4 regions of the Pedobacter sp. GQ55 genome follow, and region 1 is predicted to be linked to each of the others. Evidence: riboswitches for the same ligand, from Rfam matches in the RefSeq annotation. Region 1 holds a riboswitch; each other region holds the start of a gene.
The links. Region 1 has a riboswitch for S-adenosylmethionine ahead of AC6CH7_RS18355 (cysteine desulfurase family protein). Riboswitches for the same ligand answer to the same signal wherever they lie in the genome.
Positions count from the first base shown of each region.

Region 2: linked by a shared signal. The riboswitch ahead of AC6CH7_RS24720 (O-acetylhomoserine aminocarboxypropyltransferase/cysteine synthase family protein) and the one ahead of AC6CH7_RS18355 (cysteine desulfurase family protein) in region 1 are both predicted to bind S-adenosylmethionine.
Region 3: linked by a shared signal. The riboswitch ahead of metH (methionine synthase) and the one ahead of AC6CH7_RS18355 (cysteine desulfurase family protein) in region 1 are both predicted to bind S-adenosylmethionine.
Region 4: linked by a shared signal. The riboswitch ahead of AC6CH7_RS07965 (SusC/RagA family TonB-linked outer membrane protein) and the one ahead of AC6CH7_RS18355 (cysteine desulfurase family protein) in region 1 are both predicted to bind S-adenosylmethionine.

Region 1 is NZ_JCAXEI010000007.1:105,432-108,621, reverse strand. Features, by position in the region: gene AC6CH7_RS18360 (sterol desaturase family protein) at 1-955, opposite strand, end outside; SAM riboswitch class I at 1,289-1,400, shown strand; gene AC6CH7_RS18355 (cysteine desulfurase family protein) at 1,485-2,621, shown strand; gene AC6CH7_RS18350 (peroxiredoxin family protein) at 3,140-3,190, shown strand, end outside.
Region 2 is NZ_JCAXEI010000015.1:92,418-95,607, reverse strand. Features, by position in the region: gene AC6CH7_RS24720 (O-acetylhomoserine aminocarboxypropyltransferase/cysteine synthase family protein) at 1-1,213, opposite strand, end outside; SAM riboswitch class I at 1,453-1,566, opposite strand; gene AC6CH7_RS24715 (trans-sulfuration enzyme family protein) at 1,725-2,843, opposite strand; gene AC6CH7_RS24710 (lipocalin family protein) at 2,962-3,190, shown strand, end outside.
Region 3 is NZ_JCAXEI010000005.1:195,289-198,478, forward strand. Features, by position in the region: gene metH (methionine synthase) at 1-1,264, opposite strand, end outside; SAM riboswitch class I at 1,382-1,491, opposite strand; gene AC6CH7_RS15350 (Bax inhibitor-1/YccA family protein) at 1,757-2,509, opposite strand; gene AC6CH7_RS15355 (hypothetical protein) at 2,558-3,127, opposite strand; gene murQ (N-acetylmuramic acid 6-phosphate etherase) at 3,134-3,190, opposite strand, start outside.
Region 4 is NZ_JCAXEI010000002.1:721,894-725,083, forward strand. Features, by position in the region: gene AC6CH7_RS07960 (alpha-L-rhamnosidase) at 1-1,406, opposite strand, end outside; SAM riboswitch class I at 1,573-1,681, shown strand; gene AC6CH7_RS07965 (SusC/RagA family TonB-linked outer membrane protein) at 1,933-3,190, shown strand, end outside.

The DNA.
Region 1 (3,190 bases):
AACCGGTGATCAATGTTAAAAGAATTACACTGACAATTATTTGTATGTTTAAATATCCTCTGAATTTAAAACGATAAGAAGAGGAGGCTTTGTGCTGCAAGTATTTCTTTTCGAGCGTTGGCCTGATCTCCTGATCCAGTCTGGAGGGATGACCAAAGACGATTTTTAATTTGGTCCTTATGTCGGGTACTTTTTTACACGCAGCTAAAATTTCAAGGTAGTAATGGAAGTGCTGCCATAAGAAGCTGTAACTTTTTACGGGATGTGTAAGACCGTACTTAGGTGGTTCTTCTTCCCTTTGGAATGTTCCAAAGATCTTGTCCCAAAAAACGAATACATCTCCATAGTTCTTATCAAGATATTTCTCATCGCTGGCATGGTGAACGCCATGAATGGAAGGCGTAACCAGAATGTATTCTAGCCAGCCTAAATTTCTAATCAGCTGAGTATGGGTAAAAAAAGAATAGGCTCCATGGACAACAAGAATAGTGATCACCATAGTAGGATGAAACCCCAATAGTGGTATAACGCACCAAAAAAGATTTCTGATCAGAGCCTGAAAAACGGTGATCCTTGCTGATACGGTAAAGTTAAATTCTTCGCTTTGATGATGTACGATATGGGCTGCCCAAAGGATGTTTACCTCGTGACCCAAACGGTGATACCAGTACCAAACCAGATCTGTAACGAGTATCAATAATATCCATACCCACCAGGTATTTGGTATACTGAAAAGTGCGTAGTTGTTATAAATCCAAAAGAATAAGCTGTAGAAACTTGCTGATATAAAGAGATTCAGAAGTCTTTCGGCAATGCCTATGCTGAGGTTGGAAATTGAACTTTCATATTTGAATAAATGCGCCTTTTTTAGCTTCACAGCGATGCCGTACTCTAAAAATAGAAACACAAAAAAAGCTGGAATAGCGAAGGCTAAATAGTTAAAATGGCTAGTCATAATTTAATTCCTCTTAGCCAAATGTAAATAAATACTACTATTTTAGTAGTATTTATTTCAAATTATATGTTAGCGAATAACAATGTTTCCCTGCTCAATGTTTATACATTCCAAAATCGAATGGAGATTGTTTTGCTATTGTGTAACGATTGTTTAAGCATTGTATAACACCTAGTAATGTTGTAGTTATCAATGTTTTATGAAAGTCGTTTCTTCTTGCTTTTTTGCGGTAAAACAAGCCAATTAATAGGAATTAAAATTTATTTTAATAAAGTCTAGTAAATTAGTAGTTTTTATTTATACATTTGGGACTCAATAGTTGTTCTTGTAATTTACTTATCCAGAAAGACAGAGGGAAAGGCCCTACGACGTCTTAGCAACCTGTACGAGCTTTGCTTGTAAAAGGTGCTAATTCCTGCTCCGCGAATGTGGAGAAAGATAAAATGGTAAAGAGTTGTACCTCTTCTGCATAAGCTGACATCACAGAATGATTAATTATAAACAATTAATTAAAAAAGAGGAGGAAGAAATGAGAATTTATCTAGACAATGCTGCAACCACCCAACTGGACAAAGAGGTTTATAAGGAGATTATCCCTTACCTGCTGGAGCATTTTGGCAATCCATCATCACATCATGAAGATGGAAGAATTGTGAAAAACGCTATTGAAAATGCCAGAAATACCATTGCTGATCTTTTAAATACTGCACCCAATGAAATTATTTTTACAAGTGGTGGTACTGAGGCCGATAATACAGCAATATTATCAAGTGTGTATTCTGAGCAGGTTAAACACGTAATTACTACTCCATTTGAGCATCATGCAGTTCTGCATACACTAGAAGCGCTTAAAAAGCGTAGTGAGATAACCCTAAGCTTTATAAATACGGATGATAAGGGAAACATTGATGTTGAGCATTTACCGCAACTATTAAAAAATAAGGAGCGCTCACTGGTATCGGTAATGCATGCCAATAATGAAATTGGGAATTTAAACGATATTGAATTAATTGGTGAGCTCTGTTGTAGTAGCAACACTATTTTTCATTCAGATACGGTTCAGACCATTGGGCATTATCGCCATGATCTGTCAAAATTGAAGGCACATTTTGTAGCTGCATCGGCACATAAATTTCATGGTCCAAAAGGTGTAGGATTTATTTACTGTAAAAATGGGATCCAGCTTTCGAAGCTGATTCATGGCGGATCTCAGGAACGCAGGCTACGTGCAGGAACCGAAAATATTCATGGAATCATTGGACTGGCAAAAGCTTTGGAAATTGCTTACCGCGATATTGATGAACATGCAAGGTATATACAGAAACTAAAAGACAGGATGATCTTTAAATTGAAGGCCGAAATTGAAGGGGTGCAGTTTAATGGAAATTCGGCCGATGCGGATAAGAGCCTTTACACCGTGTTAAGTGTTAGCCTGCCACAACATGAAGGTGCTGATGACTTATTGGGGTATCTGGACCTGAATAATATTTCTGTGTCTGGGGGAAGCGCCTGCTCTACAGGGTCGGCATCGCATGTGCTTAAAGCAATTAATGCAGATCCATCCCGTCATACGGTGCGCTTTTCGTTTAGTAAGTATAACACCATGGAAGAAATAGATTATACCGTTGAAAGGCTTTCTGCAATTTATAATGCGGTAACTATATAATGAGCTTAATGGTAAAAATTAACATCCTGGCTGTGTAGATTGCGTGGCTTTATGCAATGGTGGAAAGTTCATTCAGCTCGCTTTCTGCAACACGCCGGGATGTTAATTCATAAACGTTTAACAATATACAACAACGGCTAATAGAAGGCCGAATTATAACATAAAAAATAAATACTACTAAATTAGTAGATTTTTTTTGAATTGTTATTTCTAAGCATTACCTTTACATCAATCTAATAAAGCTCCACCCCTTAGTAGATGATTTTTATTGCCAACATCTAGTAACTCCACCATTAATAGATGATTTATAAAATTTTCTAAAAAATGATTTTTAGAAATATAAATTAACTAGTGATATGAAAAATTTAAAATTCTGTTGTTGTATGTGCATGTAGTTTCTACAGCATTCCCTGATTGATTTTCTTGAATTTATTCGTCAGAATCTAATAGCCAGGCTATTGAGGCAGGAATCGTTATGCCCAAAATTCTCTTAAACAACCTAAAAAACCCCCTATACAATGAACTTAAAAGATTATCTATTTAAAGCTAAATGCCTGTCGGCAGGTATT
Region 2 (3,190 bases), on a different contig from region 1:
TAATGCCTGCTGCAATTTGTTCTTGGTCACTTAGCTGTTGATGCGTAGTTGCTGAGGGTTGTATGATAAGGGTTTTTGCATCACCCAGGTTTGCAAGGTGACTAACAAGCTTAAGATTGTCTACCAATGCCGTTGCTTTTTCTTTATCACCATGTAGTTCAAAAGATAGCACTGCACCGAAACCATTCTTTAAATATTTTTTGGCATTGGCATGGTATGGGCTGCTTTCAAGTCCAGGATAATTAACACTTTTCACAGCATCATGGCGCTCCAACCAGGTTGCCAGTGCAAGTGTGTTGTCTACGTGCCGTTGCACGCGAAGCGATAAAGTTTCTAATCCCTGAATTAAAAGGAAAGAATTGAAAGGAGAGATGGCCGGGCCAAAATCCCTTAAGCCTTCAACGCGGGCACGAATAATGAATTGAATATTTCCAAAGGGACCACCAATTCCAAAAACATCATTAAAAATTAAACCATGATATCCTTCCGATGGTTCGGTAAATTGAGGGAATTTACCATTTCCCCAGTTGTAATTTCCGCCATCTACTATTACTCCGCCAATACTGGTGCCGTGTCCGCCAATCCATTTGGTAGCAGATTGAACAACAATATGGGCCCCGTGTTCTAAAGGTTTAAATAGGTAACCGGCTGCACCAAAAGTATTATCTACTATTAGTGGTAAATCGTGTCTGTTGGCAATGGCAGATAATTTTTCGAAATCAGCAATACTAAAAGCCGGATTACCAATGGTTTCTAAATATATAGCTTTGGTATTTGCATCGATTTTTGTTTCAAAATCATTAGCATCATCACCATTAGCGAATCTAACCTCAATACCAAGACGTTTAAAGCTTACTTTGAACTGATTATATGATCCACCATATAAATGAGATGAGGATACAAAATTGTCACCTGCTTGTAGGATGTTATTTAACGCAATAAATTGAGCTGCCTGTCCCGAAGCTACTGCTAAAGCAGCCACACCGCCTTCAAGCGCTGCTACTCTTTTTTCGAAAACATCTGTTGTTGGATTCATGATCCTGGTATAAATGTTTCCGAATTCCTTTAGCGCAAATAAGTTTGCACCGTGTTCAGAGTTCTTAAAGCCGTAAGAGGTGGTTTGATATATTGGAACAGCTCTTGATCCTGTTGTAGGATCAATTTCCTGACCTGCATGTACTTGTAATGTTTCGAATTTATGTGATGTTGACATGTTATATTTAGTTTTAAGTGGTTCCTGTTATGTTTTTGATTAGATACGTTATAAGATTTTTAGCTTCGGAAACGTATACGGTTGTTAAGCGTACCCCTGCAAGGGGCCTTCCGTATGAATGTGAAATGCAAAAGGAAGATTTGTAAATTATAGTATGCAACAGCACATGCAATTAGCCTGCTGAGGATAACAATAATTTAACAGATTTGAAGTAATTCTTACAGTTTTCATTTTGTTTCAATTTATCTTTCCAAACGACACCACGTCTTTTGGTCAGGAATTGGCACCTTCTCCATCTTGGGAGGGTTGCCAGTGGGTCAAAGAGCCTGTCTCTCGCCACTTCTTTATAAATCAAACCTTTTATTAAGGAAGGTTGACTTGATTAGCTTTCGCTAAATGATACTGCAAATGTAGATTTAAGTTAATAAATATCCAAAATTATATTTTGGATATTTATTAACTCGTTGTTTTACAGCGCTGTAAATTGGTTTTTTGATGGATTAGCTTGGTTTTATCCGGCAAGTGCCTGATCTAAATCTGCTATTAAGTCATCTATATGTTCAAGTCCAACAGATATCCGAATTAAATTTTGTGGGGTTTTGGTGTCCGGTCCTTCAACAGATGCACGGTGTTCTATTAAACTTTCAACTCCACCTAAACTTGTAGCCTGCGCAAAGAGTTTAACTCTATTAACCACTTTTCTGGCCTCATCAGATCCTCCTTTAACTAAAACTGATAACATTCCTCCAAAGCCGGTCATTTGCTTTTTTGCTATGTCATGCTGAGGATGGGTTGTTAATCCTGGATAATAAACTGCTACAATAGCAGCATGTTTTTCCAGGTGTAATGCTAAAGCCATTCCATTAGCGCAGTGGCCACGCATACGATATGCCAATGTTTTGATGCTTCTTACCAACAGGAAACAATCGAAAGGAGAGGGTACTGCTCCGCCAACTTGCTGTATATTTCTGATCTTTTCCCAAAATTCATTTTTTTCTGCGGTGATAAGTACACCACCAAGAACATCACTATGGCCACCAATGTATTTTGTTGACGAGTGCATAACAATATCAGCCCCAAAATCAATTGGATTTTGCAAGCATGGCGAAGCAAAAGTGCTGTCGCAGGCAAGGATAAGGTTGTTTTCCTTAGCAATTTTGGAAACTCCGGCAACGTCTGTAATTTTTAATAATGGATTTGAGGGGGTTTCTACCCATATCAGTACTGTATTCTTTTTAATGAATTTTGCTATGTTATCAAGGTTAGTAAGATCTATAAAATCAATTTCAAGGATGTCTTTAAAGATCGTCTGCAATTGTTTTTTAAAACCCCAGTACATGTCATCAGGAGCAATGATATGGCTCCCTGGCTTTAAAGCTTGAAAAACTGCCATCCCCGCTGTATTTCCTGAAGAGAATGCACAGGCTTCTACGCCTTTTTCCAATTCTGAAAGCGCATTTTCTAATGCTGATCTATTTGGATTACTCACTCTGCTATACATGTGTCCACCAGAGTAGCCACCGTCTTCATTTCTCAGGAAGGTGGTAGATAGATTTATAGGGGGGGTGACATCGTTAGTACTGACTTTGTATAAATTTCCAGCATGTATTGCAAGTGTTTCTGGCTTCATTATTACGGGGTTAAAAGTTAAGATTGGGCATAAGATGTAACAAAGTTAAGGGTATAATATTATTCACCTTGAGTTTTGGCAAGATTTATGTAATTGAATTATCAAATTAAAGAAGAATATGAAAAGAATATTACTGATAGCAGCCATTTTATGCAGTTCGTTAATGGTTTTGCAAAGTTGTTCACCTAAAGGTGGTGCAACTCAAAGTTTAAAGAAAGGTAATGTAACTGGTAATTGGGTTTTAAATGATATTACATTTGAAGGCTTGCCGCAATCAGCAGTAAAATCATTATTTGATGAAGGTTCTTACACTTGTTTTCAAGGAAGTACCTGGAGCCTTACTAACA
Region 3 (3,190 bases), on a different contig from region 1:
AAATATCAGGTTCAGAGGCAATCAGGTTAAGGAATTTGGTCATCGAGGCTTCCGAATCAATCATTCCCTCATCCATGTTCACATCAATAACCTGTGCGCCACCTTCAACCTGCTGACGTGCAACAGCAAGTGCAGCTTCGAAATCTCCGCCTAAAATGAGTTTAGAGAATTTCGGAGAACCGGTAATGTTTGTACGCTCACCAATGTTTACAAAAATACTCTCTGGAGTTATGGTAACCGGCTCTAATCCGCTTAAACGCAGATAAGGGTCTATTTGAGGTATTTTACGCGGCGCTACATTTTTCGCTTTTTCGGCGATACAGCCGATATGCTCAGGTGTAGTTCCGCAGCAACCACCTACAATATTTACGAAGCCATGCTGAATAAAATCTTCTACCAGATGAGCCGTTTCATGAGGCATCTCATCGTAAGCACCAAATTCATTTGGCAACCCCGCATTGGGGTATGCAGAAACATAGCAGCCTGCCTTAGCAGAGAGTTCTTCTATGTGCGGCCTCATGTCTTTTGCCCCTAAGGCGCAGTTGAAGCCTATGCTTAACGGGTTGGCGTGTATTACAGAATTTAGGAAAGCTTCGGCAGTTTGACCTGACAAAGTTCTTCCGGAAGCATCAGTAATGGTTCCCGAGATCATGATCTCTATTTTACGGCCAATTACATTCTCATATTTTTTGATGGCAAATATCGCAGCCTTGGCATTTAGGGTGTCAAAAATGGTTTCAATTAACAGCAGGTCTGAACCGCCATCAACCAGTCCGCGTATTTGTTCGTAATAAGCATCAACTAATTCATCGAAAGTAAGTGCCCTGAACCCTGGATCGTTTACATCCGGAGAAATAGATAGCGTTCTGTTGGTAGGACCTACGGCACCGGCAACGAAACATTTTCTGTCGGGATTAGCCGCCATGAACTCATTAACTGCCTCTTTGGCTATTTTAGCCCCTTCAAAGCTCATCTCATAATCGAGCTCTTCCATCTGGTAATCGGCCAGTGAAATACGTTGGGTACTAAAGGTATTGGTCTCAATGATATCTGTACCGGCCTTTAAATATTCAGTATGAATGGCCTTAATGATATCTGGACGGGTAATGTTTAGTAAGTCGTTATTACCTTTTACATCACACGGGTGATCTTTGAACCGCTCGCCCCTGAAATCTTCTTCAGAAAGGACGTAACGTTGTATCATAGTGCCCATCGCACCATCAATGATCAGGATACGTTTTTCTAACTCTGCTCTAATGTCCATTTTTAATAGTAATATGAGTAGGTAATAAGCTAAAGTTGATAGAGGCTACGCCTAAACAAGTGCCGAACTCATTACATACAAAGCTTATTCGAAAAGTCCGGTTTAGGTGTCGACTTTAACTTATCTTTCGGGAACCAATGGTTTGGCTCCAGTAGAATGTAGCACCTTGTAAGCACAGGTTGCTAAGACTTCGCAGGGTCTAATCCCTCCGTCTTTCTCTATAAGCATTACAAAGGTGCAACAAAGAAAAATCATTTCCAAAATTTCGACCGTTAAAGCATATAAAATTGTACAGAGGAGACAATTAACTCAGGACTTCGAAACATTGTTTTGAAAACATGGCCATGTACAGCTGAATTTGAAAGTGTAAAATGTGCTTAATTAACAAGCTGGTAATGTACTCCTGAAAGATAAATATGTAAACAATGAAAAGGCGGGTGAAGCATAATTTATTGCTCTACCCGCCTGTTCATTGTTTAAGAAAACAAGTTGTTATTTTCTGCTTCCGAAGATTCTTAATAGATATAAGAAGATGTTTATAAAGTCTAGGTAAAGAGATAAGGCTCCCATAATTGCCAATTTCTTAGCATCAGTTGCCGCCATTTGATCTCCATTTTCTTCAATACCTGCACCAATACGTTTCAGTTTTTGAACATCATATGCTGTTAAGGCGGTAAAGATTGCTACTCCAAAGAAGCTCATTATGTAGCTAAAACGATCACTTCCGATAAACATGTTGATGATACCGGCAATGAATAAGCCTACCACACCTACCATTAATATAGGGCCAAATTTGCTTAGATCTACATCTGTAGTGTAGCCTAAAACTGCCATTATTCCAAATATACCCGCTGCGGCCGCAAAACATGCTACAATTGAACCAGCAGTATAAATAAGTAATATAAAGCTTAAACTAACGCCTAACAGAACCGAAAATAACACAAATACGCCTAATAAAGCACCATAAGACAGGCGGTTAAATCCTGTACCCATTAAAATTACCAGACCAAGAGGTGCAAACATTGCGATATAACCTAGTATTGTTCTTTGTCCTGTTTCAAAATTAATTAATTGACTTAAAGCTGCGGGAGAGGTTGAAATAAGAAACGCAGCTAATGTTGATAAGCCAAGCGCCACAAACATCCATAAAAAAACATTAGCGAAGAATTTCTTGGCAACCTTGCCAGTTAAGTCTTCTACAAAAACGGACTGTTGTGCCCAATCATTATTATTGTTATTATTCATGTGTTTTAAATTTATTTAAAGATACGAATTGTTTCGTTCTAACAAAAGCTATGCCCCGAGCCTTTTTGTCAGGATTTCTTCAACTTTCTTGAAAAACTGAAGGGGTTTTAAGGTTCTCCATGCCATATCGTCAAGTTCGCCACCAAAATTGATGTAATAATCTATATTGCTGTTACGGAATTCATTGATTACATGTTCCTGGAAATTGATGCCTGTAATCCATCCATCTTCAACTTCCTGAAACCATTCTTCGTAATAACTATCTTCAGAAGAATGGAAGTTCAGTACATTTTCGCCAATCAGGATGAATTTGTTTATTCCCTCGTCAATCATGAGCTCAATGATTTCACGTTTCAGAAGCATAATGTCGTTACCAATGGCATCGTTCCACTCTCCAATGAGCTCTATGATTGCATAATTTCTATCATAGTCAACATACAATACTTTAAGGTACATCGTACTTGATCCGAAATCATCCCATTGGGGATGTAACAGGAAATTATACAACTGCTTGTCGAAATAAAATTCCGAGTACTCCGTGTTGTAGAATGGAGAACGTTCATCTTCTGCCGCGATATAATCATCTCGCCATAGATAGTAAGGCTCTATTTCGTGCATGCTGGATTATTTATGGGTAGATTCAACAGCTTTACGGACACTTCCATAACGGATCAGCAAATC
Region 4 (3,190 bases), on a different contig from region 1:
GAGCTTATTTTACCTGTCGCGGTAACATCACTGTGCATGAAGTAGCCGGTGATACTTTCTTTAGTTAATTGTATAGGCTTACTGCTGGTTATCTCAACATACTGGAATCCCTTGTAATTGAACTTAGGCATAAACTCAAGTTCCCCTTTACCTGATAAGGTAACGATATCTGTTTGAAAAGGATCGGTATTGTCTTTCGGGCGATAGTAAACATCAATATTAGATAGGTCTAATCTTCCATTAGCATGCAAACGTTCGCCATGCTTAATACGAATAACAGTTCCTTCCTCTCCGCTTACTTTCATTTTTGTAACTCCGGAAATATTGCGACCCAGATCAAAAACATATACGGTGTCATTAACCTTTTGCATTGTTTTCGAAGGAATTTCTTCGACATTACGAATTGGCTGCATTACCTGACTTACAACATTATTTGATGGAGCAGCTCTAAGCGAGATTCCATTCCACTTCTTATCATCAAAATCTGCAGTATTCCAACCTGGTTGTTCCTTACGCGCATCATAATGCTCGGCAGTATAAATATTGTTAAGCACTATTGGACTTGAACTTGTTTTCCAGTCGCCACCGGAAGTAACCACATCAACAGTTCCATCTTCATAAGTGATTCTTAAATCCAGACAAAAAGTAGGTCTTGCTCTCCAGGGTGCCTTGTCAAAATTCCATACCGCAATAGATTGATGGTTATACCATCCATTGCCAAGTAAAACACCAACAGCATTTTTACCTTTTTGAAGTTGCGCAGTAACATCGTAAGAAACATACAAGTTACGTCTGTCGAAACGGGTGTACATAGGATCAAGTCTATGATTGCCTACTTTTTTCCCATTTAAATATAATTCGTATAAACCAGCAGCAGCAATATATGCCCTTGCAGATTTTATTTTTTTAGCGGGTTCAAATACTTTTCTGAAATATGGAGCCTCACGTTTATCAATATCGTTACCGTCACTAATCCAGGTACCTTTCCAGTTGTCGACTTTCATCATTCCTGTTTCGAAACTCGCCACCGCACCAGATGAAGCTGGTTTACCATCTTTATCCCAAAGCTCAACAAACCAGTAGTATTTAGTAAATGGCTCCAGGGTTTTGCCTTTATAATTAACAAGGTTGGCAGACGAGGTTACTTTGCCAGACTCCCATGAAAGCCCCTTTTTTCTTGCTACTTCTGATGAATCTTTACCTACAATAATTCTATAGGCAGTTTGTTTAGCACCCTGACGGGTATCTGCCATCATCCACGACAAGCGCGGATTTAACAAATCTACCCCAATTGGGTTTATCAAATGTTCGCATTGCAAACCGGAGGGTTTAACTTCATTAGAGTATGCTTTTTCTACCATAGGAATGGCGAAAAGTATCAGCAAGAAAGAATAAAGAAATTTCATTAGAATATTCAGGTAAAGTTGAGTGTGTTTACAATGTTAATTTTCTTAGGCATTTTCAGCAACCTGTACTGTCCTGCTCAAAATACAGAATATTTATTTTATTAATTTCTATAGGAATACTAGATTATTCCTATATTTGTCGCAGCAAATGGTTCTTAAAACTTCCTGCTTATCAAGAAAGACTGAGGGATTGGCCCTATGATGTCTTAGCAACCTCTACAATTTATTGTAAAAGGTGCTAATTCCAATTCGCTGCAAAGCGGAAAAGATAAGATTAAACAGCGCAATGCTCCTTATCAATCATCATAACCAAATCTAATTCTGTTCACGACAAAGTATGTAAGGGATGACCTAAACTATAAATGTATAAAAACATGACACAGAAAGTACACCAAAAAGAAATGCGCTGCTCATCTCCATCTCATTATCCTTCATCTGGTCTTATGATCAGTCAAAAACGAATGCACTGTTGCGTTATTTAATACAAACCAAAAGAATTTATTATACACCCATTTATTTAATTCACATGTTAAAAATATACAAAATTTTTGCGGGGATACTTATATCCTTTTTTTTCCTGCAAACCGTACAGGCACAATCTGTTAAGATAACAGGTACTGTTACCGGAAATCCTGATGGCGAAACCATTCCAGGGGCATCAATTACTATAAAAGGTAAAAAAAGCGGAACCACTACAGATGGTAGCGGTAAGTTTTCTCTTGCTGCAGATGTTAATGATGTGCTTAGTATATCTTATCTTGGATATACTACAAAAGAGATAACCGTTACCGCAGCCACAACTACATTAAATATTGCACTTGATGTTTCGGCCAATGCTTTAAGTGAAGTTGTTGTTACAGCCCTTGGTATCTCTAAAGAAAAGAAATCGCTGGGCTACTCAGTTCAGGAATTAAAATCTAAAGATATTGCTACTGCAAAAGAAACCAACCTGATCAACTCTTTGGCCGGAAAAATTGCAGGTGTACAAACTACAAGTAGCCAGGGCGATATGGGTTCATCAAGAATTATTATTCGTGGCGAAACCTCTATATCAGGTAACAACCAACCCCTCTTTGTAGTGGACGGAGTACCTGTTGATAACTCGCAGAATCTAGGTATAGCTGGATCAAGGGATTTTGCCAACACGATTTCTGATATTAATTCAGAAGACATTGAATCAATCAGTGTGCTTAAAGGTCCAAATGCAGCAGCACTATATGGATCACGTGCAGCAGCGGGTGTTATCCTTATTAAAACCAAAACAGGCAGAGGTCAAAAAGGCTTAGGTATCAGCGTTAACTCTAATGCTACATTTTCAAATCTGCTAACCTTACCCGATTATCAAAACTCATTCGGACAAGGCACAAGCGGCAAGTTTAGCTTTGTAGATGGAAAAGGTGGAGGTGTAAATGACGGTGTAGATGAAAGCTGGGGACCTGCATTAGACGGCCGTTTAATTCCGCAGTTTAACTCTAAAGGTGTTGCTGTTCCATTTATTGCTCATCCAGATAATGTTAGGGACTTCTTCGAAACAGGTTTTGCGCTTAATAATGGTATTGCTATTGCAGGCTCTGGAGAAAAACAAGATGTCCGTTTCTCTTACAACAACCTTACGCAAGGTGGTATACTGCCAAATTCTTCTCAGGACAAGAATTCGTTATTATTAAATACCACATACAGAATCACTCCTAAATTAACATTAAACGCTTCTGCAAATTATATAAAAAGCAATGCCGATAACCTTCCTGCATCTGGCGGAAAACGTGCAACAGGCCCGATGCTTC